Linked DNA regions of Pleomorphomonas sp. PLEO. The protein of the gene in region 1 interacts with the protein of each later gene in a pairwise test. Links are inferred from orthologs where the notes say so. Each region holds a gene or a part of one and is shown in the gene's direction. Other genes may lie near its edges.

The links.
Region 2: the proteins of AB6N07_RS17015 (region 1) and ileS interact in binary tests that used the Escherichia coli proteins (3 or more experiments, as listed by UniProt). The link is inferred for Pleomorphomonas sp. PLEO from one-to-one orthologs.

Annotation. Positions count from the first base shown.
Region 1 is NZ_CP166625.1:3,649,559-3,657,003, forward strand. Bases 1-2,853 are described here. They hold AB6N07_RS17015 (HyaD/HybD family hydrogenase maturation endopeptidase), read left to right. Parts: upstream 1-1,070; coding sequence 1,071-1,637; downstream 1,638-2,853. Other genes in these bases: AB6N07_RS17005 (nickel-dependent hydrogenase large subunit), read left to right, coding at 1-323; cybH (Ni/Fe-hydrogenase, b-type cytochrome subunit), read left to right, coding at 367-1,065; hypC (HypC/HybG/HupF family hydrogenase formation chaperone), read left to right, coding at 1,650-1,943; AB6N07_RS17025 (hydrogenase accessory protein), read left to right, coding at 1,981-2,421; AB6N07_RS17030 (hydrogenase expression/formation C-terminal domain-containing protein), read left to right, coding at 2,418-2,853. Also shown: more of AB6N07_RS17030, read left to right, coding at 2,854-3,221; AB6N07_RS17035 (rubredoxin), read left to right, coding at 3,218-3,403; [NiFe]-hydrogenase assembly chaperone HybE, read left to right, coding at 3,393-3,896; AB6N07_RS17045 (hypothetical protein), read left to right, coding at 3,893-4,876; hydrogenase maturation nickel metallochaperone HypA, read left to right, coding at 4,869-5,210; hydrogenase nickel incorporation protein HypB, read left to right, coding at 5,210-6,130; carbamoyltransferase HypF, read left to right, coding at 6,138-7,445.
Region 2 is NZ_CP166625.1:4,921,046-4,936,970, forward strand. Bases 4,641-8,122 are described here. They hold ileS (isoleucine--tRNA ligase), read left to right. Parts: upstream 4,641-4,970; coding sequence 4,971-7,922; downstream 7,923-8,122. Other genes in these bases: AB6N07_RS22775 (bifunctional riboflavin kinase/FAD synthetase), read left to right, coding at 4,641-4,743; lspA (signal peptidase II), read left to right, coding at 7,919-8,122. Outside these bases: AB6N07_RS22750 (NAD-dependent deacylase), read left to right, coding at 1-601; AB6N07_RS22755 (AAA family ATPase), read right to left, coding at 614-1,141; AB6N07_RS22760 (TIGR01459 family HAD-type hydrolase), read left to right, coding at 1,227-2,078; AB6N07_RS22765 (protein phosphatase CheZ), read right to left, coding at 2,134-2,769; AB6N07_RS22770 (response regulator), read right to left, coding at 2,926-3,309; more of AB6N07_RS22775, read left to right, coding at 3,670-4,640; more of lspA, read left to right, coding at 8,123-8,422; AB6N07_RS22790 (hypothetical protein), read left to right, coding at 8,495-9,163; AB6N07_RS22795 (response regulator), read right to left, coding at 9,624-10,043; AB6N07_RS22800 (EAL domain-containing protein), read right to left, coding at 10,264-11,673; AB6N07_RS22805 (heavy-metal-associated domain-containing protein), read left to right, coding at 11,917-12,111; AB6N07_RS22810 (sigma-54-dependent transcriptional regulator), read left to right, coding at 12,322-13,650; AB6N07_RS22815 (hypothetical protein), read left to right, coding at 13,854-14,438; AB6N07_RS22820 (N-acetyltransferase family protein), read left to right, coding at 14,445-14,933; AB6N07_RS22825 (DMT family transporter), read left to right, coding at 15,073-15,925. UniProt on the Escherichia coli protein: Catalyzes the attachment of isoleucine to tRNA(Ile). As IleRS can inadvertently accommodate and process structurally similar amino acids such as valine, to avoid such errors it has two additional distinct tRNA(Ile)-dependent editing activities.

The DNA of each region.
Region 1 (7,445 bases):
CGCCGGACACTTGGCCGAAAGAGGCGAAGGGCGTTGGCTTCACCGAGGCCCCGCGCGGCGCGCTCGGTCACTGGATCAGGATCAAGGACGGCAAGATCGACAACTATCAGGCGGTCGTGCCGACCACATGGAACGGTAGCCCCCGCGACCCGCAAGGCAACATCGGCGCTTTCGAAGCCGCTCTTCTCGACACGCCGATGGCCGATCCGGAAAAGCCGCTTGAGATCCTGCGGACGCTGCACTCCTTCGATCCCTGCCTGGCCTGCTCTACTCACGTGATGAGCGAAGACGGGCAAGACATGGCCACCGTCACCGTTCGCTGAGGGCAATGCCATGGCAAGCGAAGCGAAACTGCTCACCGGCGTTATGGATGCCACCGACGATGTTATCGTCTCCGGCCCGTCCATCTACGTCTACGAGGCGCCGGTCCGCCTCTGGCACTGGGGCAACGCCCTCTGCATTACCATTCTTGCGGTGACCGGCTACTTCATCGGCTCGCCGCCGCCGACCATGCCGGGCGAGGCGTCGGACAACTTCCTGTTCGGCTACATTCGCTTTGCCCATTTCTCCGCCGGGCAGGTGCTGGCCGTCGCGTTCCTTGCCCGCATCCTCTGGGCCTTCTGGGGCAATAAATATTCGCGCCAGCTCTTCTACCTGCCGGTCTGGGAGAAGACATGGTGGAAAGGCGTCATTCGCGAGGCGCGCTGGTATTTGTTCCTCGAAAAGGAGCCCTACAAATACATCGGCCATAATCCGTTGGCCCACGCGGCGATGTTCGCGATGTTCACGCTGTTCAACCTCGGCATGATAGTCACTGGCTTCGCGCTCTATTCCGAGGGCGCCGGTCGCGACAGCTGGCAAGCCAAGGCGTTCGGCTGGGTATTCAGCATCTGGCCGAATTCGCAGGATGTTCACACAATTCACCACTTGGGCATGTGGGTGATCGTCATCTTCGCCATCGTCCATATCTACGCGGCGGTGCGTGAGGACATCATGAGCCGCCAGACCATGATATCCACAATGATCTCCGGTGAGCGGCAGTTCCGCGACGAGCGCGAGGACTGAGCGGCATGACAGTGTTGGTATTGGGGATCGGCAACATCCTGTGGGCCGATGAAGGCTTTGGCGTTCGCGCTGTCGAGGCCTTTCATCGGCTCTACGCTATGGCGAAGGACGTCGATCTGCTCGATGGCGGGACGCAGGGGCTCTACCTCGTCAACCGAGTCGCCGAGGTAGATCGTCTTCTGGTGTTCGATGCCATCGACTATGGCCTGCCGCCCGGCACGCTGAAGCTGGTGATCGGCGACGAGGTGCCGAAGTTCACCGGCGCCAAGAAGATGAGCCTGCATCAGACCGGCTTCCAGGAAGTGCTATCGGCAGCCGACCTGATGGGTCATTATCCGAGCGACATCGTACTCATCGGCTGTCAACCGCTCGATCTCGAGGATTGGGGTGGTCCGTTGACGGCGCCGGTGTCGGCCAGCATCGAGCCGGCGCTCGCGGCGGCGGTGGAGGTTCTTGAGAGTTGGGGCGTCGCGCCGAGCCGGCGCGCGGTTCCCTTGCCCGCAGAAAGTGGCCTGCTCGCCAACGATATCGATCGGGCTGCTTACGAGCGGCCGCGTGCCGGTGCCGACTAAGGGAACCAATCCATGTGCCTCGGCCTGCCGATGACCGTCGTCGAAGGCGACGACTTCTCCGCTCTCTGCGAATGGCATGGCGAGCGGCGACGCGTATCGACACTGCTGATCGGTCGGCAGACGAGGGGCGCACGGCTGCTCGTGCACATCGATAGTGCGATGCGGGTGCTTGACGATGCCGAAGCCGAAGCGATTGACCGCGCGCTCGACGGCCTCGCCGCGGCTGCCGAGGGCAGAGCCTTCGAGCACCTGTTTGCCGACTTGATCGACCGCGAACCGGAACTGCCGGAGCACCTGAGGAAGTAAGGCCAAGGCCTTCCTGCCCGATGAGGAAACGGGAAACATGTCTGCTTTGATTGCCGCCCTCGCCAGCCTTCATGGTCTGCCGACCGTCGACACCGAAACACTGGATGCCTTTCTGGCGCCGGCGCAGGGCGGGCCTGAACACCGGTTATTGTTCTTCACCGGCGATCCCGATCAGCGGAACGATAGCGGCGACGTTGCCGTGGTGGTGCCGGAGTTGCTCGCCGCCTTTCCCTGCCGCCTCCGTGCCGGCGTGGTCGCCCGTTCGGCCGAAGGGGCGCTGAAGGCGCGCTTCCATGTCGAGGTGTTTCCGTCGTTGGTCGTGCTGCGTGGGCAAACCCTACTCGACGTGTTGCCACGCATCCGCGATTGGAGCGAATATCTCGACCGCCTCGGCGCGGCACTGCGACCTGACGCAGCGACGTTTTCCGCTCCAGGCCGCATCGAGATCACAACAAGTGCCCGGAGGGCCGACGCATGACGGAGGAATTCCCGACGACCGGCCGAACCACCGGCACGGGTACCCTCGCCTTCCTGGCGACGACCGATGCCGAGGCATTGATCGCTCGCTGCCCCAATGTCGCACGCCTTCTTCCGGAGATGGTGGATGCTCTCGAGCGCCAGACTGAAACGGCGCCCGGGCTGCTGTTCGACCTATCCTCTCTTTCGAATGAAGAACGCGTCCTGCTCAACGAAATTCTCGGCGAAGGCGAAGTGGCCGCCACAGTGGCTCTTCCGGATGGCGTTGTCGCCGAGATCGTCGAGAGCATCTTTGCCGGTCTCTGGCGTGTTCGTTTCGTCGGTGCCGATCATACGATCCTTGCAGACTACGCCGAGGTGTCGGCTGTGCCGCAGGCGGTCCGTCGCGCCGCGGCGATGACACTGCCACGCCTCGATCTCCGAGCTATGCCCGACGGTCTAATGAACGCACCGGCCGTCCTGACCGAGATCGCCGACCGCGCGGTGCATTATCGGCTTGGTGAGCCAAACCATGTCGTCTCATTGACACTCCTGCCCATGCTGCCAGAAGACCTCGATCTTCTCGTCAACCGTCTTGGGACCGGGCCGGTGAAAGTCGTCTCGCGCGGATACGGTAGTTGCCGCGTCCAGGCGACGGCGATTCACAATGTTTGGTCGGTACAATTCTTCAATGCCATGGACGCCATCCTGCTCGACACCATCGAAATCGGCGACGTACCCGCCGCGGCACAGGCAGCCCAGGAGGATTTTCTCGATTCTGCCATTCGGCTGCGCGAGATTGGCGAGGCTTATTTCCAATGACCGGTAGCTTGGACGATCGCTGGGAGTGCGGCGTCTGCTGGACGGTGTATGATCCGGTTGAAGGTGACGACGTGGCGCAGATAGAGCCCGGCACCCCCTTTCAGGCGCTACCAGATGACTGGCGTTGTCCTCATTGCGACGGCGCCAAGCTCAAGTTCCTGAGGATCGACGATGACCGCTGACGCGCCGCTGTCCACCCTTGATGATGGGGAACTCGTCGGTCGCCTCGAAGGATTTTGGCGAGCGGCCGAAGCTCGCATGGCGGACCTCCCCATTCACAATCCGTCGCTCGCCGTCATGGTGACACCAGTCTGTCGCTTCGGTCATTTTCGCTTCGCCGCGGTGGTAACGCCCTGGTGCATGAACATCGTCGCCGTAGCCGATGTGGGCATCAAGCTGCCACCCGACGGCGTTACGCTGCGGCTCGAGCTGCCGGCTGGCGACGTCGATTTCGTGGTGGCATCAATGGAGGACGGAAGTCGCTACGGCTCAGCGTCCCTGTTTTCGCCGATGGAGGAATTTGACGATCAGGTGGCGGCTGAAACCGTCGCCTTCGCCGCACTCGATGAGCTGCTGCGTGAGGCCGAACCATCGGAAATCGGGCCTCTATCCGTCAATATGGACCGCCGCCGTCTTCTCGGTTTTGGAAACGGCCTGCCGGAGAATGGAAAATGAGCGACTTCGATCCTGGCCGGATCGCCGTCGAGTTCTCCTTGACGGATGGTGTGGTCACCGAGGCGTCGATCCGCTCGGCACGGCCCCTGTCGCTGGCGTCGCGCTTTGCCGGCCGCCCCATCGAACAGGCCGTCGAGGCGGTTGGCCTCGTCAATGCCGTTTGTGGGGTGTCGCATTCCGCAGCTCTGACCTTCGCCGCAGCAGCCGCAGGCCATCGAACGATTAGCGTGGAGGAAGCTGAACGTTGGCGCGTTCGACTGGCGGCTGAACGGATCGCCGAGCATCTTCGCGAGCTGGTGCGTCTCGCGCCGGTCGCCGCCTTCCCAATTGTCCGCGATGCTCTTGACGCTGCGCGCAAGGCGGCACGAACCGGCGTCGCTGGCGACGATATCAGGGCTATCGGCGCCGCCTTTGGCCTCGTACCTGATTGGTTGCCAGCGCTGCCCAAGCCCCCCTCGTTGCCAGACGCTTTGACCACGGCCGACGATGCAGCCATTGTGGCCGCGCTGGAGGCTGACGCCGACTTTTGTTCGCAGCCGTCTCTTCCCGGCCGGCATCCTGAAACGGGGCCGGCAGCCCGCCTCGGTTGGTCGGCGTCGACACCGGGTGCCACCGACGCAGCCCGCCTCATCGAGGCGGAAGAGGCACTCGGCGTTCTTCTGGGTAGTGCCAGCTTCGAGCGGGGCTTCGGCGACTGGCTTACTGCAAGTCGGACGCAATACAATACGGGATACGCCTCAGTGGAAAGTCCACGCGGCAGGTTATATTATTGGACCGTGGTGCAAGGAGATGGACGGCTCCGAGACGCCCGCGTTGTCGCTCCCACGGAATGGAACTTCCATCCGGACGGACCGTTTGCGCGCGCACTCGCAGGATTCCGGCCGGACGGCGATGTCGCGGCGGCGATCGCCCGGCTGGCGGCGCAATTCTCTCCTTGTGTGGCGGTGGATGTCGTTCCGGCAGGGGCGACCAATGCATGAGATGTCGCTTTGCGAAGCGGTTGTCGAAATCGCCGTCGAGGAAGCGAAAAAGAACGGCGCGACGCGTATTCGAGCGGTGGTTCTTGAGGTGGGCGTGCTCAGCCATGTTGATCCCGACGCCCTGGCCTTCTGCTTTTCCGCCATCAGCCACGGCACCCTTGCCGAGAACGCAAAGCTGATCATCGACCGCGTTCCCGGCAGTGGCTGGTGTCTCGAGTGTGCTAAGACAGTGCCGATGACCGAACGCTTTGGCGCCTGCCCGGACTGCGGGCGCCGCCACGTGCAGATGACGCAAGGCGACGAGCTTAAGCTGCGCGAACTGGAGGTAGAGTGATGTGCAATGATTGCGGCTGCGGCTCGGGCGGGACCGGCTACAAGATCAACGGCAAGACACCGGCCGAGCTGCACGACCATGTGCACAACCATGATCATCCCCACCATCATGATCACGACCATAGCCATGATCACGACCATCACCACGACCACCCGCACGATCATGACCATTTGCATGACCATGGACATGATCACTCACACGCGGCTCCGCTTGCCGCCGTGCATCAGCCCGACCTTGACAGCGAGCGGGTGATCCGCATCGAACGCGATATTCTCGCCAAGAACAACGACGCAGCCCGGCAGAACCGCGCGCGCCTTGCCGCCACGGGCACCCTGGCGCTCAACCTGATGTCGTCGCCCGGCTCAGGCAAGACGACGTTGCTGGTCCGCACCATTGAGGACCTCAAGAGGAAGTTTCCGATCGCTGTCATCGAAGGAGATCAGCAGACCGACAATGACGCCGAACGCATCCGGGCAACCGGGGCCCGCGCCGTTCAGATCAACACCGGCAAGGGCTGCCACCTGGAAGCCGGCATGGTCGGTGCCGCGCTCGACGACATAAAGGCGGAGCCCGGTGGGATCCTGTTCATCGAGAATGTCGGGAACCTCGTCTGCCCGGCTGGCTTCGACCTTGGAGAAGCACACAAGGTCGTGGTGCTCTCGGTTACCGAGGGCGAGGACAAGCCTTTGAAATATCCCGACATGTTCGCCGTCGCCGACTTGCTGCTCCTCAACAAGGCGGACCTTCTGCCGCATCTCAAATTCGACGTCGGCAAATGTCTCGCCGCCGCGCTGCGGGTCAATCCGCACCTGCAGACGCTGGTGGTTTCCGCTGAGACTGGAGAAGGCATGGCCGCCTTCTACGCCTGGATCGAAGCGCGCGCGGCGCTTTCTCGTACCGCCGCCGTCGCCCGGGCCTGATGGAACGATGACAGCCGCGCCCAGCCCCGACGCCTTCGCCCCCGTGGCGCGCCTTTTCCTCAAGGTGAACGGCGCTGTGCAGGGCGTGGGCATGCGGCCGTTCGTGCACCGGCTCGCCACGGAATGCGGTCTTGCCGGCTATGTCCGCAACGGCGCCGACGGCGTTACCATCGAGGTGGAGGGCACGCGCGTCGAGGAATTCACACAACGCCTCAGGTTGGAAGCGCCGCCGCTTGCCCGCATCGACACGGTTGATCGCCGGGAATTGCCGGTCACCGGCGATAGCGACTTCATCATCAGAGAAAGCCTCGACGGCGCGACGATGACGCGGATCGTGGCGGACGCCGCCACCTGCGACGCCTGCCTTGCCGAATTGTTCGACCCGGCAAGCCGCTATTTCGCCTACCCCTTCGTCAATTGCACCCACTGCGGCCCGCGCTACACCATCACCCGCCGCCTGCCCTATGACCGCCGGCAAACGTCGATGGCCTCCTTCCCAATGTGTCCGGACTGCGCGACGGCCTACACCGACATCCGGGATCGACGCTTTCATGCCGAACCAGTCGCCTGTCCCACCTGTGGACCGAAGCTGAGCCACTCCGTCACCGAGATCGCATCGGCGATCAAAGCCGGCGGCATCGTGGCGCTGAAAGGCATCGGTGGCTTCCATCTGGTCTGCGACGGTCGTAATGCCGAGGCGGTCGCGGCGCTCCGGGCAAGAAAGGCGCGCGAGTTCAAGCCCTTCGCGGTGATGGTCGCCAATCGTTCTTCCATTGCCCCAGTGGCCGTAGCGTCACCAGAAGAGCAGGCCCTCTGTTCGTCGGTTGCCCGGCCGATCGTGCTGATGCAGGCAAAGCCCGGCGTGCTGGCGCCCGCCGTCTCGCCCGGCCTTTCTCGCGTTGGCGTCATGCTGGCCTACGCACCGGTGCACCATTTGCTGTTCGCAGCTCTCGCGGACCATGATTTTGCCGGCCACGATCCGTACGTCGCCAATAACTTCGTGCTGGTTGCCACTTCGGCCAACCCCGGTGGTGAGCCGTTGGTGGTGGACGACGCGGATGCGACGCGCCGCCTCGCCGGCATTGCCGACCTGATCGTCACCCACGACCGCGCCATCGTCGTACGCGCGGATGACAGCGTCACACAGGTGATTGCCGGCGCGCCATCTTTCCTGCGCCGGGCGCGCGGCTACGTGCCCGAGCCGATCGCGCTTGCCGAAGATGGGCCCATAACCCTCGCCCTTGGCGCGCATCTCAAATCCACGGTGACGCTGACGCGCGGCCGGGAGGCTTTCGTCTCCCAGCACGTGGGCGAT
Region 2 (15,925 bases), 1.3 Mb from region 1 along the record:
CGCGACGCCGGAAGGCTTCCGGCGCAACCCGCCGCTGGTCCACGAGTTCTACAACACACAGCGCCGCGAAGCCGCCACGGCCCTTCCCAACCCTGCGCATGTGGCGCTCGCAGGCCTTGAAAAGGCTTGGCTGGGCCGATTGCTTCTGGTTACCCAGAATATCGACGGCCTGCACGAAAAGGCCGGTTCCAAGGCGCTGTTCCACATGCACGGCACGCTCGACGGCTTCCTCTGCGAGGCTTGTGGCCGACGCGGTGCGTGGACCGGCGACATGTCGACCAGCTCGACCTGCCCGCTTTGCGACCGTCATGGTGCGCTCCGGCCCGACATCGTCTGGTTCGGCGAAATGCCATATCACATGCCCGAAATCTATCAGGCACTCGGCGAGGCAGATCTCTTCCTCTCCGTCGGCACCTCGGGCACCGTATATCCCGCCGCCGATTTCGTGCGCGAGGCACGGCAGGCGGGCGCCGTCACCGTTGAACTGAACCTCGAAGCCTCCCGCAAGGGACGCGGCCTGTTCGATCTCGAAATCGAGGGCAAGGCCGGGGAGAGCGTGCCGGCTTTCGTCAGCGATCTGCTCAACGGTCGACTTTGGTGAGTCACGGAGTCGTCAGCGGTCCAATCCCCAATCGACGTAGCACCGTCGGATGGCATCGGCCGAGGACAGATGGATCTTTGGCAAGGCCAAGGCTTTGAACATCTCGGCATAGCGCCGGCGATTGTTGGGGGTTGTCACGGTGATGTGGCGGACCATCTCCCACTTAAGGCTATCCCGTCCGCCGTCCAGACCGCCCTGCCGGCCAGACTGGAACAGGGTGCGCCAAAAATAGCGCCAGAGGCTAACTGTCGTCGAAACGTCCAACAGGATGAGGCCAGTTGCTCGCTCGAAGCGTTGCGGCATGCAGATAGAATAGTTGCCATCCATCACCCAACGATCACCGGTGATGGCGTCGTCATGCAAAGCAACAAACTCGTCATTTGAGCGAGGAACCCAATCGGTGCCGGGAAGGTGGTAAAGCTGGTCGAGGTGGACCGCCGAGAGCCCGCGTTTGCGGCCAATCGCCACGGCTAATGTCGATTTGCCGCTGTTGGACGGTCCCAAAATACAGATTCGATCGCCCAGATCCGCAAGCTGCACGATACCGGATCCTTTCGTCCGCCCTTCTCACTGCCTTGACCTTGTCATGTCTCACCCTTATCGGGAGGGCATGCAAGAGCTAGACATGATCACCGGGCTCTCGACCCTCGCCGAGGCCTACGACGGCGTCATCTGCGATGTCTGGGGCGTACTCCACAACGGCATCTCGCCCTACCCGGCGGCGGCCGAGGCACTCTCTCGGTTTCGCGCACAAGGCAAGGTGGTGGTGCTGCTCACCAACGCGCCGCGCCCGGCGAAAGCCATCGAGGAACTCCTCGAGCGGCAATACGCCATCGGTCCCTCAAGCTACGACGAAATTGTCACGTCCGGCTCGGTAGCCCGCAAGGTGTTCGAGAACGAGCCTCGCCGACGGGTGTTCCACGTCGGACCCCGGCATAACCTCGGCCTGTTTGAGGGGCTCGATCTGGAGCTGGTTGACGAGGAGCAGGCTGAATATGTCGTGTTGACCGGCCTGTTCGACGACGAAACGGAGAGTGTCGAATCCTACAGGCCCATGTTCTCCCGCTTCGTCGAAAGGGGGCTCAAGGCTTACTGCGCCAATCCGGACGTCGTTGTCGAGCGTGGAGATCGCCTCGTTTATTGCGCCGGTGCGCTCGCCCAGCTCTATGTCGAGCTCGGAGGTGATACCACCATCATCGGCAAACCCTATCATTCGGTCTACGACGCGGCGCTTGCCGCCGTCGGCCGAGCGCTCGGCCGTCCTACGGAGAAGAGCCGCGTACTCGCCATCGGCGACGGACTTCCGACCGATATTAAGGGCGCCTGGAGCCAGGGAATCGACGTGCTGATGGTGACCGCCGGTATTCATGGCGCCGATTTCGGCGATCTTTTGAGCCCTGATCCCGCGCGGTTGGCCGCGCGGCTTAGGGCCGAGGGCCTCAGCATCCGCGCAGCCATCCCACGCCTTGTCTGGTAGACATAAAAAGAGGCCCCACCGGGCCTCTTTTTATTTCCATCGTTATGGCGCACGCTCAGAAGAAGGCGTCGACGTCATCCTGGCTGACACCCTCGCCCTTGAACTGAGGACCGTGCAGGATCTGCTCGCGGGCGCGCTTTTCAGCTGCGGTCTCATCGACAGGCGCGTCTGTGATACGCATGAACTTCAGCTTTTCCACCAAGGTAGTGATACGCTTGTCGAGAGCGCTCAATGTGGAAACCACCTTGGAGATACGCTGGCCTGTGATGTCCTGGAACGAGCAGGCCTGAAAAATGTCGATTATCTTCTCGCTGACGATTGCTTGATAGGCTTCGACATCGGCCGTGTCGGCTCCCATGATCTCCTCGGCCGCCGACATGATGGTATTTGTAGCTTCTTCCGTTGCCTCGACAATGGCATCGAGTTCTCGCCCGGCAGTGGGGATATGCTCGCTGCTCATGTCACTCAGGTGAAGCTGAGCAAGTTCTTCCTTCATGTTGGCGATTTCGCGCGCCATCTCTCCGAGTTCGGAATAGATAGCCAAGTCCATCGTCTTGAATAATGACTGGAAGCTTTCCGCCATTATCTCGGCTAGCCGCATGACGTCTTCGAGCGACACATCCTCGGCCTTGCGACTGTTCTGGAGGAAGTCGATGATCTTGGTCACGTGTTCCGAAGACATCTCAGACATCAAGGAATCTCTTTCTCAGGTACGCGATAGCGTTCGCCAGAGGATAGGCGATGCGAACGTCCTAATCGCGGATAATGCGTCGGCAGCCTCGCGCCTGTCCGGGATCGCGGTAAGCGGCACCAATACCGCTCCGCGTTCTCCCGGCCCGGTCCGGCATTAGTCGCCGAACACGGCCTCAATCTTGCTCTTCAGCGTCGGCGCGTTGAACGGCTTGACGATGTAGTTGTTGACGCCGGCCTTCTTGGCGGCGATCACGTTTTCGGTCTTGGATTCGGCCGTCACCATGATGAACGGCGTCTTCGACAGCGATGAATCCGAGCGGACCTGCTTGAGCAGTTCGTAGCCGGTCATCGGCTCCATGTTCCAGTCGGAGATCACAAGGCCGTAGCGGCGTTCCTTCATCTTGCCGAGGGCTTCGGTGCCATCAGCCGCCTCATCCACATCCTCGAAACCGAGCTGCTTCAGGAGGTTTCTGATGATTCGGATCATGGTCTTGTAATCGTCGACCACTAGAACCGGAATCGTTGTGTCAAGTGCCATCGTTTACTCCACACTGCCGCGGCGCCACCCGCGCCTCGATGACGACCTCAATACACGGGCGGGTGAACATCCCTGCGGGGGCCCGTGCTTGAAGGAAACCATACAACGGGGACCTGAAAAGTCGGTTAATTCTCGGCCCCACGGCTTTTGGCGCTGTTGCAGCTCCCTGAGAAGCTTGATTTACAATTCGTTTTTCCTCTGAATCGTTTTTATGGCTCTGTTCAGCGCTTTCTCCTTGGACTTATCGTAAATTTCCGGCTGGCGTCTTTACGTTTTGCCAACCATGCTGGAGATTCCCTTAGCCTCCGATCGCCTTTATGGCGTCATGATGACCGGGCAATCCTGTTGGCAATTAGCCGCTTGACCTTGTCTGGGGCAGAAGGCACGGTCACGCCGCGCCGCCGAGCCACCTATCACGGGCATGGCGGCATTCCCCGGCGACAGCAGATTCCAGAGACCATGCCCCCCTTCCAGTTTGTCGATCGTCATTCCGTTTCACCATTTCTTCGGGGTGGCGCCGTCGCCATCGGCAACTTCGATGGCGTGCATCGCGGCCATCAAGCCGTGCTGGAAGCAGCGCTGGCAGTGGCGCGACAGCGAGGCCTTCCCGCCGTCGGTGTCACCTTCGAACCGCACCCGCGCGATGTCTTCCGACCGGAACATCCGGTGTTTCGCCTGACGCCAGCGCCGGTCAAGGCGCGGCTCGTCGAGGCTATCGGCCTTGATGGACTTGTCTCCATTCCCTTCTCGGCCGCTTTCGCGGCTCAGAGTCCCGAGGAGTTCGTGGAACGGGTGCTGGTAGATGAACTCGACATTCGCCATGTCGTCGTCGGTTGGAATTTCCACTTCGGGCAAGGACGACATGGCACGCCGCAGAAGCTTCGCGAGCTCGGCGAGCGGCACGGCTTCTCGGTCGACGTCATCGCTCCGTTCGAGACCGAAGACGGCTACACCGTTTCCTCCAGCGAAGTGCGTGACCGCCTCGCCGAGGGCGTTCTGGCGGAAGCGGCCGGCCTTCTCGGTTGGCACTGGTTCTTCGAAGGCACCGTCGTCGATGGCGACAAGCGTGGTCGCACCATAGGTTTCCCAACAGCCAACATTCGCCTGCCCTCTCAGGTTCGGCTTTGCGAGGGTGTCTACGCGGTGTTTGCCGAGATCGACGGCGTCCGTCACGCGGGCGTGGCCAGTTGGGGCCGGCGTCCAACCTTCGACAACGGCGCGCCAGTGTTTGAGACCTTCGTGTTCGACTTCTCCGGCGACCTCTATGGAAAGACGATCACCGTGATGCCGATCGCCTATCTCCGGCCGGAGCTGAAATTCGACGGCGTTGCCGCCCTGATTGAGCAGATGAACCACGACGCCGAAGAGGGACGCGCGCTGCTAGCCGCCTTCGATGGGTTTACGCCCCTCGATCGAGCGCTCTGGCGGTCATGAGGGCGGCAAACGTCTTTCCTTTCGGTCGCTTTGCCGGTAGAACACCGCCCATGTTTATGCTCATCCGCCGTCAGCCGGCTGCCCCGCATTTCACACGAATTATCGGCCCGGCCCCGATGAACCGCCGCTAAGGCGACGGGATCGAGGGACCGGGAGCCGAGCCTTGGCCGATCGCAGGCAATACCGCGCCGGCCCGCCCCATTCTTGCTGCATTGACGAGACAGTTCATGACCGACACGCCCGCCCCGACGTCCGAAGCGACGCCGACCCGCGACTATTCGCCGACGCTCAATCTCCCGGCCACCGATTTTCCGATGCGCGCCGGTTTGCCCGAGAAGGAGCCGAAGCTGATCGCCCGCTGGGACGAGATGAAGCTTTACGAGAAGCTGCGCGAGACCGCCAAGGGACGCGAGAAGTTCGTCCTGCATGACGGACCGCCGTATGCCAACGGCCATCTGCACATCGGCCACGCACTCAACAAGATCCTGAAAGACATCATCACCCGCTCGCGGCAGATGATGGGTTACGATTCCAACTACGTTCCCGGGTGGGACTGTCACGGCCTGCCGATCGAGTGGAAGGTCGAGGAAGAGTATCGCGCCAAGGGCAAGAACAAGGACGAGGTGCCGATCAACGACTTCCGCGCCGAGTGTCGCCAATATGCTGAAGGCTGGATCAAGATCCAGGCCGAGGAGTTTCGTCGGCTGGGTGTCGAGGGCGACTTCAAGCATCCCTACACCACCATGGCCTTCACTTCGGAGGCGGTGATCGCCACTGAGCTCCTGAAGTTCGCCACGTCTGGACAGCTTTATCGCGGCTCCAAGCCGGTGATGTGGTCGGTGGTCGAGCGGACGGCGTTGGCTGAAGCCGAGGTCGAGTATCAGGACTACCAGTCCGACACCATCTGGGTGAAGTTCCCCGTAACGTCCGGCGCGAGCGAGTTCGCCGATGCTTTCGTCGTCATCTGGACGACGACGCCCTGGACGATCCCTGGCAACCGCGCCGTCAGCTATTCGCCGAAGATTGCCTATGGTCTCTATGAGGTGACCGAGGCGCCGGACGGCAACTGGGCCAAGACCGGCGAGAAATACATCCTCGCCGATGCCCTTGCCGAGGCTGTGTTCAAGCAGGCCAAGGTGGCCGGCTACACCAAGTTGGCCTCGGTCACGGCCGACGTGCTCGCCGGCCTCACCTGTGCCCATCCACTCAAAGGGCTCGACGGCGGCTACACCTTCGACGTTCCCCTGCTCGCCGGCGACCACGTCACCGACGATACCGGCACAGGCTTCGTTCACACCGCCCCCGGCCATGGCAGGGAGGACTTCGAGGTGTGGATGGACTACGGCCGGCAGTTGACGGAGCGCGGCATCTCCACGGCAATCCCCTTCACGGTCGACGACAATGGTTTTCTGACGGACGCGGCACCTGGTCTGGTTGGCCGCCGTGTCATCACCGACAAGGGTGAAAAGGGCGACGCCAACCAGGCGGTGATCGATGCGCTGGCCGCCGCGGGCATGATGGCGGCGCGCGGTCGCCTGAAGCATACCTATCCGCATAGCTGGCGTTCGAAGAAGCCAGTGATCTTCCGCAACACCCCGCAGTGGTTCGTCTATATGGATCACCCCATCGGCAAGGGACCGATCGGCGATACGCTGCGCGCCCGCGCGCTCAATGCCATCGACGAGACAGCCTTCTATCCGCCGGCCGGCCAGACGCGCTTGCGCTCGATGATCGAAAACCGGCCCGACTGGGTGCTGTCGCGCCAGCGTGCCTGGGGCGTGCCGATCGCCGTGTTCCGCAATCTTGAAACCGGCCAGGTCATTCCGGGGCCGGAATTTGCGCACAACGACGCCTATGCCGCCCGCATTCGCGAGGCTTTCCTGGCGGAAGGCGCCGATGCCTGGTTCGCCGATGGGGCCAAGGAACGCTTCCTTGAAGGCTTTGTCGAAAACCTTGCTGCCTGGGAGCAGGTGCGCGACATCCTCGACGTCTGGTTCGATTCCGGCTCGACGCACGAATTCGTGCTGAAGGGCCGCCCCGACCTCAAGTGGCCGGCCGACGTCTACCTCGAGGGCTCGGACCAGCATCGCGGCTGGTTCCATTCGTCGCTCTTGGAATCCTGCGGCGTCAACGGCGTTGCCCCCTACAAGGCGGTGGTGACGCACGGCTTCATCATGGCCGAGGACGGCCGCAAGATGTCGAAGTCACTCGGCAACCAGGTGCAGCCGCAGGACGTCATCCGCCAGTCGGGCGCCGATATCCTGCGTCTTTGGGTCGCTTCGACTGACTATTGGGAAGATCTGAGGATTGGCAAGACCGTCCTCGGTACCAACACAGACGCCTATCGCAAGATCCGCAACACCTTGCGCTGGATGCTCGGCACGCTTGCCCATTACGACGGCGACGCGGTGGCCTATGCCGACCTGCCGGAGCTCGAAAGGGTGATGCTGCACAAGCTCGCCGAAGTCGGCACCCAGGTGGTGGACGGCTACCGGGAATACGACTTCAAGTCCGTCTTCTCGTCGGTGCTCAATTTCATGAACATCGAGCTCAGCGCCTTCTACTTCGACGTCCGCAAGGACGCGCTCTATTGCGATCCGAAGTCGAGCCTCAAGCGCCGCGCCGCGCTTCACGTGGTGGCGGTGCTCTATGACCATCTCATCAAATGGCTGGCACCGCTGATCCCCTTCACCGCCGAGGAAGCTTGGCTCGAGCGGCACCCCGGCGAAGCGTCGTCCATCCATCTCGAGCTTTTCCCGGCCGTGCCCGAAGAGTGGACCAACGCGACGCTCGACGAGAAGTGGGAGAAGGTGAAGCGCGTGCGGCGTGCCGTCACCGGCGCGCTTGAGATCGAGCGGCGGGAAAAGCGCATCGGCTCATCTCTCGAGGCAGCGCCGCTGGTCTACATCGAGGACAAGGACCTGCTCGCAGCGCTCGACGGGCTCGATTTTGCCGAGATCTGCATCACGTCGCAGATTGCCGTTGCCGATGCGCCCGCCCCCGATGGCGCCTTCCGCCTTGACGATGGCACACCGGTTGGAGTGGTCCCTGGGCTCGCCGAAGGGCGGAAATGCGCCCGCTCGTGGAAGATTCTTCCTGAGGTCGGCAGCGACCCCGACTACCCGGATGTGACGCTCCGCGACGCCCAGGCGTTGCGCGAGCTGGCGGCCGGCGCATGACGGCGGCGTCGAGCGATCTTGCGACGCGGCGGACGCGGTTTGCCGCGCTCGCCGTTGTCCTGATGACGCTCGCCGTCGACCAGGGCAGCAAATACTGGGTGCTGAACCATACGAGCCTGCCGGACGGTGATCGCATTTCGGTGCTGCCCGTATTCGATCTCGTGCTGACCTGGAACATGGGCATTTCCTATGGTCTGTTCCAGCAGCAGGAGGCCCTCGGACGTTGGCTGTTGATCTCTCTGACGGCGTTCGCGACGATCCTGCTTGCCGCATGGCTGTGGCGGTCACGCGACCGGCTGGTGGCCGGTTTGGCGTTGGCGCTGATCATTGGCGGCGCGCTCGGCAATCTCATCGACCGCGTTGTGTTTGGCGGCGTCGTCGACTTCCTCTACCTGCACTATGGCTCTTTTTCCTGGTACGTTTTCAATCTTGCTGACTGCGCCATCGTTGCAGGGGTGGGCGCACTCCTGTATGAGTCTCTGCGCTTGAGGCCACAGTGATGCCTCAAAAGTCAGCTATGTGCTGACCGAGACAAGGGTCGAACCATGGTGCGACCCGGGACGAGAGCGAGAGTGACGATATCGATGACCAATCTGCTGACCGGCAAGCGTTGCACTCTTCTCGCCGTCGCCGCTTTGAGTCTCTCGGCCTGTTCGGCGCTGGGCACATCGGTGGCCGACAACGACCCTGAAACGGAAGTTCCAAACTCCTCTATTGGCCGCGCCCTCATGGAAGGCGTGGGAGCCGTACCGGAGCGCAAGACTGCCATCGACTATACTCCGCGAGCCCCACTGGTCGTGCCCCCCAACAAGTTGGCTTTGGTCGCGCCGGAAGATCCCAACCGGCTTGCGGCCAGCGGAACCTGGCCGGAAGACAACGATCTCAAGACGCGCAAGATCCTGGCCGATGCGCAGGCCCGCGACAACGCGCGCGGCGACAATGATCAATTGTCCCCGTCTGAGCTGATGTCAGTTCGCGTTCCCGATGCAAGGTCCCGCGTGGCATCGGATTCGGATGTCACGGTGTCCGATTCCGATAGAAGGCGGCTTCTTCCCAGTGAACTCGGCAACATGCCGCGTGACAAATCCACCAGACTCTACGACGCTGGCGGTAAACCTGTCCGCAAGGCGCTTGTCGAGCCGCCAGTCGCCTACCTTGAGCCAGCCGCTGGCGTGCCGGTGACGACCGACGATGGCGCGCCGGAAGAGCCGCAGAAGAAGAAGTGGTGGAAGTTCTGGTGAGGCAGTGCCTCGCCTCTTTTTTTCAAACCTGACGTCGAAAAAGGCCGCGAAATTCGTGGCCTTTTTGTTTTCTGGTGGTATGTCCGACCATCAAGAGCGACAGACACCACTTTGAAGCCATAGGCTTCGGGCTTCAGGGGGAGAAGAGCCTCTTGCCCGTCAGGCTAGAGCGTAGTGTGCGCCGCACGGCTCTACAAAACCCTGAGGATCAACCGCGCGAAGCCGGGCAAGCGGCCGGCTTGAGAAAATCAGAGCCGGCAACGCGCTCGTCTCGATTTATACTCAAGGTTTGTGTTCGAGATCACCGAAGAGCGGAAGGGCATCACGTTCGACGCGAGGATTATCGCCCGACAGGTGAGACCGGCAATCTGGCCGCCAGCCCCCTAAGGCCTGCTTAAGGCAGTCCAAAGACTGCTGCGCTGGATTGCTGCGCGATACCGAGCAACACCACCGACCTCAATCAGGGCAATTCGTCACGGCCGGCTGTGGCAATCGCGCCGCTCCCAAGCACGGCTTCGATCTTGGCGCGTAGCGTCTCCGCCGTGAAGGGTTTCACTATGTAATTGCTGACGCCAGCCTTCTTGGCGGCGATGACGTTTTCCGCCTTGGATTCCGCGGTCACCATCAGGAATGGAATATGCGAGTAACGCTCGCTGGCTCGCACGCGTTGAAGGAACTCGTAGCCAGTCATCGGCAGCATATTCCAGTCGGAAATGATGAGACCGTAATCGCGATCCGCCAGCTTGCTCAGGGCCTCGCTGCCGTCGGCCGCCTCGTCAACGTCATTGAACCCGATAGCCTTGAGGAGATTGCGAATTATCCTCGCCATGGTCCGGTAGTCATCAACCACGAGCACAGGAAGTGAGAGATCAAAGGACATTTCAAACCCCAAGCTCATTCAGGACGCGCACAGTCGCAACAACTACCCTAAATAATCAAGATAGTAACTTGGCAATACCTTAAAGGTCCCTGGCTGCCCAGGCTTATGAAACCCCTAGAGACTAGCGCAGTTAGCAACTTTACACGGCGCGCCTTAACTAAATGTTGCAGCTCCGTGACTTTTAGATTGTCCACGCTGATCAAGCGTCTTCGTTGAGCGGTCAACGACGCGAGGTGCCTGCCCGCTCACTGCCGGCTGGTGCTGCCCGTGCAGACGTGCCATTGGCAGCCTGGCTTGCCCCGAGCACTTCCGGCCTCACTTGGCGCGGGCTTGAAAACAGATTGCCCTGGCCGAAGGTCAGCCCGTAGTCCAGAAGGTCGATGACCTGCGCCTCCTGCTCGACCCGATCGACGATCAGGGTCAGCCCCTGCCGCTGCAGGTGGCCGGACATGTCCTCGACATGGATATCGCCGGTAACAAGCGGCGCCCGGCCGAGCAGCCGGTCGGCAGCAACCTTGATCGAACGGAAGCCGAGATCGGACCAGCGACGGAAATCGACGCGCAGGTCCGTGACGTTGTCGATCGAGAAATGGAAGCCGAGGTCGGCGACCGCCCGCAGGCTTTCGATCTCAAGCGGCCCCATCTCGGCGAGCGCATCCTGACGAAACTCGAACTGCACGAGCTCCGCCATGGCTCGGCTCTGAGCAAGAAAGCCCTGGAACTCACGAAAGAAGGTCGATGATGCAAGACTTTCCACCGACAGATTGATGTAAAGGCCGACATCGCTGTTGCGTTGGGTGAGACGCTTCAAAATCTGGAATGAGCGGATCACCTGATAGGTGTCCAGTTTGGCAATCAGCCGGCTCTTCTCGGCAACGGGAATGAACTCGGCCGCGGGAATCAAGCCGGCCGCGCCCTTGAGGCGGGTCAAAACTTCATAGGAACGAACCAGCCGTTGCGGCAACGTCACCACCGGCTGCAGATGCAGTTCGATCTGCTCGTCACGAATGAGATGCTCCACCTCCCGTTCAAAGGCCGGGTCGGTATCGGGAACGAACAGGGAGTTTTTTAAGCTGGCGGAGAGGCCATCGCGGCTATCAGCCGGCCGGCTGGCGCGCCCCTCGTCGAGATAGTCGTCGGGACGTGTCCGGCGTGGGCGCCGTCCCGCGGCATCCTCGGCCTCGCGAATATGCCGCTCCAGAGCGCCAAAGCGCGCGTTGACGCCGTCCAGGCGCCCCTCGACCGTGGACTCCAGTTCAGCCAATGTCTCGGTCACCTGCCGGAGCAATTCGCCGACCACCTCAACCTCGGCGGCGAGTTCGCCGGTCTGCTCGCGCACCCGGCCGGGCAGAGCCTGTTCGAGACGATTGAGTCGGGCGGCGATCTTCTCGATTTCGGCTTCGCCATCGCCTGCGACAGCGGCGATCTCTGCGAGTCGGCTATCGATCCAATCCCGCTCCCGCCGCCGCTCCATAGGCTGCTGCAAGATGATCATGGTCAGCATCAAGCCGATGCCGATCACCAGCGCCGAACCCGCCGACAGGCCAAGCTGGAAGTACAGCACTACCGCGGCCGAGGCGGCGATCACGCCCATGGCGATCAAGATCATCGTCGATGACGACCGGTTCATTCGCCTGCCCACTCCAACACCAAACCACGCAACGAATCACAGAGCATTGTTGCCGTTTTCGTGAGCGGAAGCGAAGACGGACAATGGTTTTCCAAGGGTTTTCAGCGCATTTTACCTCTTGCGCGCCATTGTCGGCGTCCAGTGACCGACTTGCCACCGCCTTGACCCCCGCCAAAGGTGGTCCCATGTTCGGCATATGTGGCCGGCGAACAGTCGCCAACGGCAAAAAAATGGAGATACGGCATGATCGAACTCAACGTCAAAGGCATGATGTGTGGTGGCTGCGCCAGTTCGGTCGAAAAGGCGATCAAGCGCGTCGATGCCGATGCAACAGTCATGGTCGACCTCCCTTCCGGCAAGGTGAGCGTCGAGACCAAAGCCGACGCCAAAGCGCTCGGCGATGCCATCGAGGCTGCCGGCTATGAAGTGGCGGCGTGACGCCGATTCTCGGAGACGCGTCGGAGCCTCGTTCCGTAAAGGCGAGGCGCACCACGCGTTTTTATTGCCCATTTCGCTGCCGAAAGGCTGGCTTGATGAACGCAATTGATATCCTGTTAACGGTTATCAACCCTTTATTTACCATGCTCGGGGCACAGTTCCGCCGGTACGCAATGCAATTTGCAACTGTCTGGCAGGGAACGCTTTCCGATGTCGGTTGGCCCGCGCAGCACATCGACGGTACGTCTTTTAATCGTCGATGCGGATGTCTCGTCGCGACGGGTCGTGCGCAAGGCGCTTGAAGCGCGCATTGCACGGCCGATGTTGATTCTGGAAACCGCTGAGCGCGACGCCGCGCGCGTGATGGCCGGTAAGCAGACGTTTGACGTCATCGCCATCGATCTTGACACCATCGGCGGACCGACAGCCTTCCGTGCCTTCACCGAGCAACTAACGCCGACGACCGTCTATGCCATGGGTGACCCCACCGATGTGCAGGCGGCGGTGGCTTGCGTCCGCTCGGGAGCTGCCGACTTCATCGAAAAGCCGGTTGACGGCAACGCCTTCGCTCGCCGCGTCGAGCGCCAGTTCGTCGAGAGCCTCGCCAACACCGTCGATGACGCCGATGGACTCATCGGTTCGGCGCCGGCAACGCGGGCGCTTTCCGAGCATATTTTGCGCGTTGCTCCATCGCTTGGCCCCGTGTTCATTTCCGGCGAGGCCGGCAGTGGCAAGTCGCTGGTGGCTCGATCCGTCCATGCCCGCTCTCGCCGTCGCAATGGGCCGTTCGTCACGATCGATTGTTCGCAAACGCCGGTCGACCAGCTGGTGGCAGATCTTTCGGAAACCGACGGCGCTCTTGCCGCCGCCGATGGTGGGACTCTATTCCTCGACGAGGTGGGGCATCTTCCTGACCCCGCCCAGCTTGCGCTGATGCGCTTTCTGGATACGGGCGAAATTGCCGGCTTCGATGGCGGCCATCGTCTTTCCGTGCGGATCATCGCCTCATCGCGCCGACCGCTCGACGATCTCAGCGGCCCCGCCGGCCTGAGGCAGGATCTCTATTTCCGCCTCAACGTACTGACGCTGGCCGTGCCGCCGCTCCGAGACCGAACCGAAGACATTCCGCTTCTCGTTGACGCCATGGTGCGACAGATCAATCGCGATAGCGGCTCGCGCTACACGCGCTTCACAGCCGCCGCCGTGCAATGTCTGGCCGGTCGCGCTTGGCCGGGCAACGTCTCCGAACTCAGGTCGGCCCTCGAAACCCTGATGGGGCTCTACCCCGGCGACCTTGTCACCGCCGATATGGTGGTCCCGGTGATCGTCGCACCGGCGGCTATGTCCGCGGCGCCAAGAAAGAAGCTGCCGGCCGAAGTCAAGCCACTCTGGCTGGAAGAGGCGCGGGTCATCGAAGAGGCCATCGAAGCCTTCGACGGCAACATTGCCAAGGCGGCGGCTGCTCTCGAGATCAGTCCATCGACCATTTACCGCAAGCGCCGCGACATTGAAGATGCCATTGCCGTCCGCAGCGCCTGAGTAGTTCTGCGAAGAGGCCGACCTGACCTTGGAAACCGGCCACGGATCAGTAAGATAGGACAAGACCACAATCGCCTGGAGGACCTCCGGCAAATGTTCGCCGCGTTTTGTGGAAGGGACTAAAGTGTGCGCTTGAGCAGTCGCTTTTCGATCGGGCCGGTTTGGCCTAATCAGCGGATGCTCTGGGGGAAGGATAAGCGGTCATGCACGGGTTGCGTTTTCTTGCTGCTTTTTTTGCCTGCGTAATGGCGGCATCTACCGCGGTGGCGGGGCCGATCCTCGATGAAGCCAAGGCAGCCGAGGCGCTGCTTGCCGAAGGCAAGGCAGTCGAGGCGCTGGCCTCGCTCGAAGCCGCCTTCAATGCGGCCTGGGACGCAGCGCCACTCGGTTTTTCGGAGGCAACCTTCGTTACCGGCAAACCGGCCGGCTTCGGCATCTATGCTACCCGTCCCAATGCCGTTTTCCAACCGGACGAGCAGATGCTCGTCTACGCCGAACCGTTCGGCTACGGCTTCGGCAAGGAAGGAGATCTGTTCAAGATCGATTTCTCGGCCGATTTCGAACTGCGTACGCCACGCGGCCAGATCCTGCACGCGCAGGAAGGCTTTGCCTCGCTCGACATGGTGTCGCGCCGGCGAAACAAAGAGTTCCAAGTCTATATCGTCTACAATTTCAAAGGCCTGAAGCCCGGCGATTATGTGCTTGTGACCAAGCTCAGCGACCGCAATTCCGAAAAGAAGGGCGAGTTCGAGCTGCCGTTCACCATTGCCGATAAGCCGGCCAACTGATCTGCCATGGCGGAACAGCCCTTTGTTCGGCCCGCCGTCGACGCCGACGGTGCTGGCATTGCACGATTGATCGCCGCGGTATTTGGCGAATATGAGGGCTGCCCGTTCGTCCTTGCCGAGTTTCCCGAACTCGCGGCACCGGCCAGCCATTACGAGAAGCGAAACGGCCGACTGTTCGTCGCAGAAAACAAGGGCACCGTTGTCGGCTCGTTTGCCATATCCTCGCCGGACGGCGACAGCGTCTTCGAGATCAACAAGGTCTACCTCGACCGTGCACAACGCGGGTCGGGGCTGGCGCGGAAGCTTTATGCCATGGCGATCGAGGAGGTGATCCGGCGGGACGGCCGAACGCTGAAACTCTGGACCGATACGCGCTTTCTTGCCGGTCACCGCTTTTACGAAAAACTCGGTTTCGTCCGCCAGCCGGTCATCCGCTTCCTCGCCGACGCTACGGATGGCTGGGAATTCGCCTATCGGCTAGAACTCGATCGGTAAACGCCGCTTGCGCCGTCTGCCTGCTGTCATGTTTTGCCTTACACGCCATTTAGGTATGTCCGGCGACCTTGTCGGTCAGACGCCCGAGGCGTAGAAGCCGCGTCTTGGCCGCGTACCCGCTGCCTCGTCCGGAGATGTCATGCAGCCGTCGATGCGCCTTCACGCGGCGGGTGCCGCCCTCCTTGCCGTGCTCCTGTTCTCGGGACTGGACGCGTTGGTCAAGGCGACCACCTACGGCACGCCGCTGGCCTTGGTCGTGTTCCTGCGCTACGCGGCTGGCCTCATTTTTTCAACGAGTTCGGCGGCGGTACAAGGCCAACTCCGACTGAGCTGGGCGACCATCCGGCGCGCTGTCGGCCGTTCGCTGGCCGGTCTATGCTGCGCGGTGCTGTTCTTCGGCGCGCTCAAGTTGCTACCGCTCGCCCAGACCGTGGCCCTCACCTTCACATCGCCCTTCTTCATGGTTATGATTTCAGCGGCGATGCTTGGCGACCCGGTCACTCGCCGCTCGTTGTTTGCCGCCGCCTTCGGCTTTTTGGGCGTCGTCGTCATGCTGGCGGAAAAGTTGAGTTCGGAGGCGGGAAGCCCACTTGGCTTTGCCATGGCGCTCGCTTCGGCCGTTGCCTACGCCCTCTCCATGATCCTGTCGCGTCGCGATACCGCCCATGACAGCGTGCCGCAAATGATCCTGGTGCAGAACTTCATCAGCGCAATGGTCGTACTGCCGTTCGCCCTTTACTGGTACCAGCCGGTCCCCGGCCATATGTTGATGATGTTCCTGGCGATCGGCGCCCTTGGCACCGGCGGCAACTATGCCATCACCTGGGCCTACAAGCATGCGCCGGCGACTTTGCTCGGCCCGTTCGAGTTTACCGCGCTGATCTGGGCCGTCACCTTTGGCATGGTGTTCTTTGCCGAAGTGCCGAGCGCCCATACACTGCTGGGCGCCGTCATCATCATCGGTGCCTGCCTCGTCGTGGTCCAGCCGATCG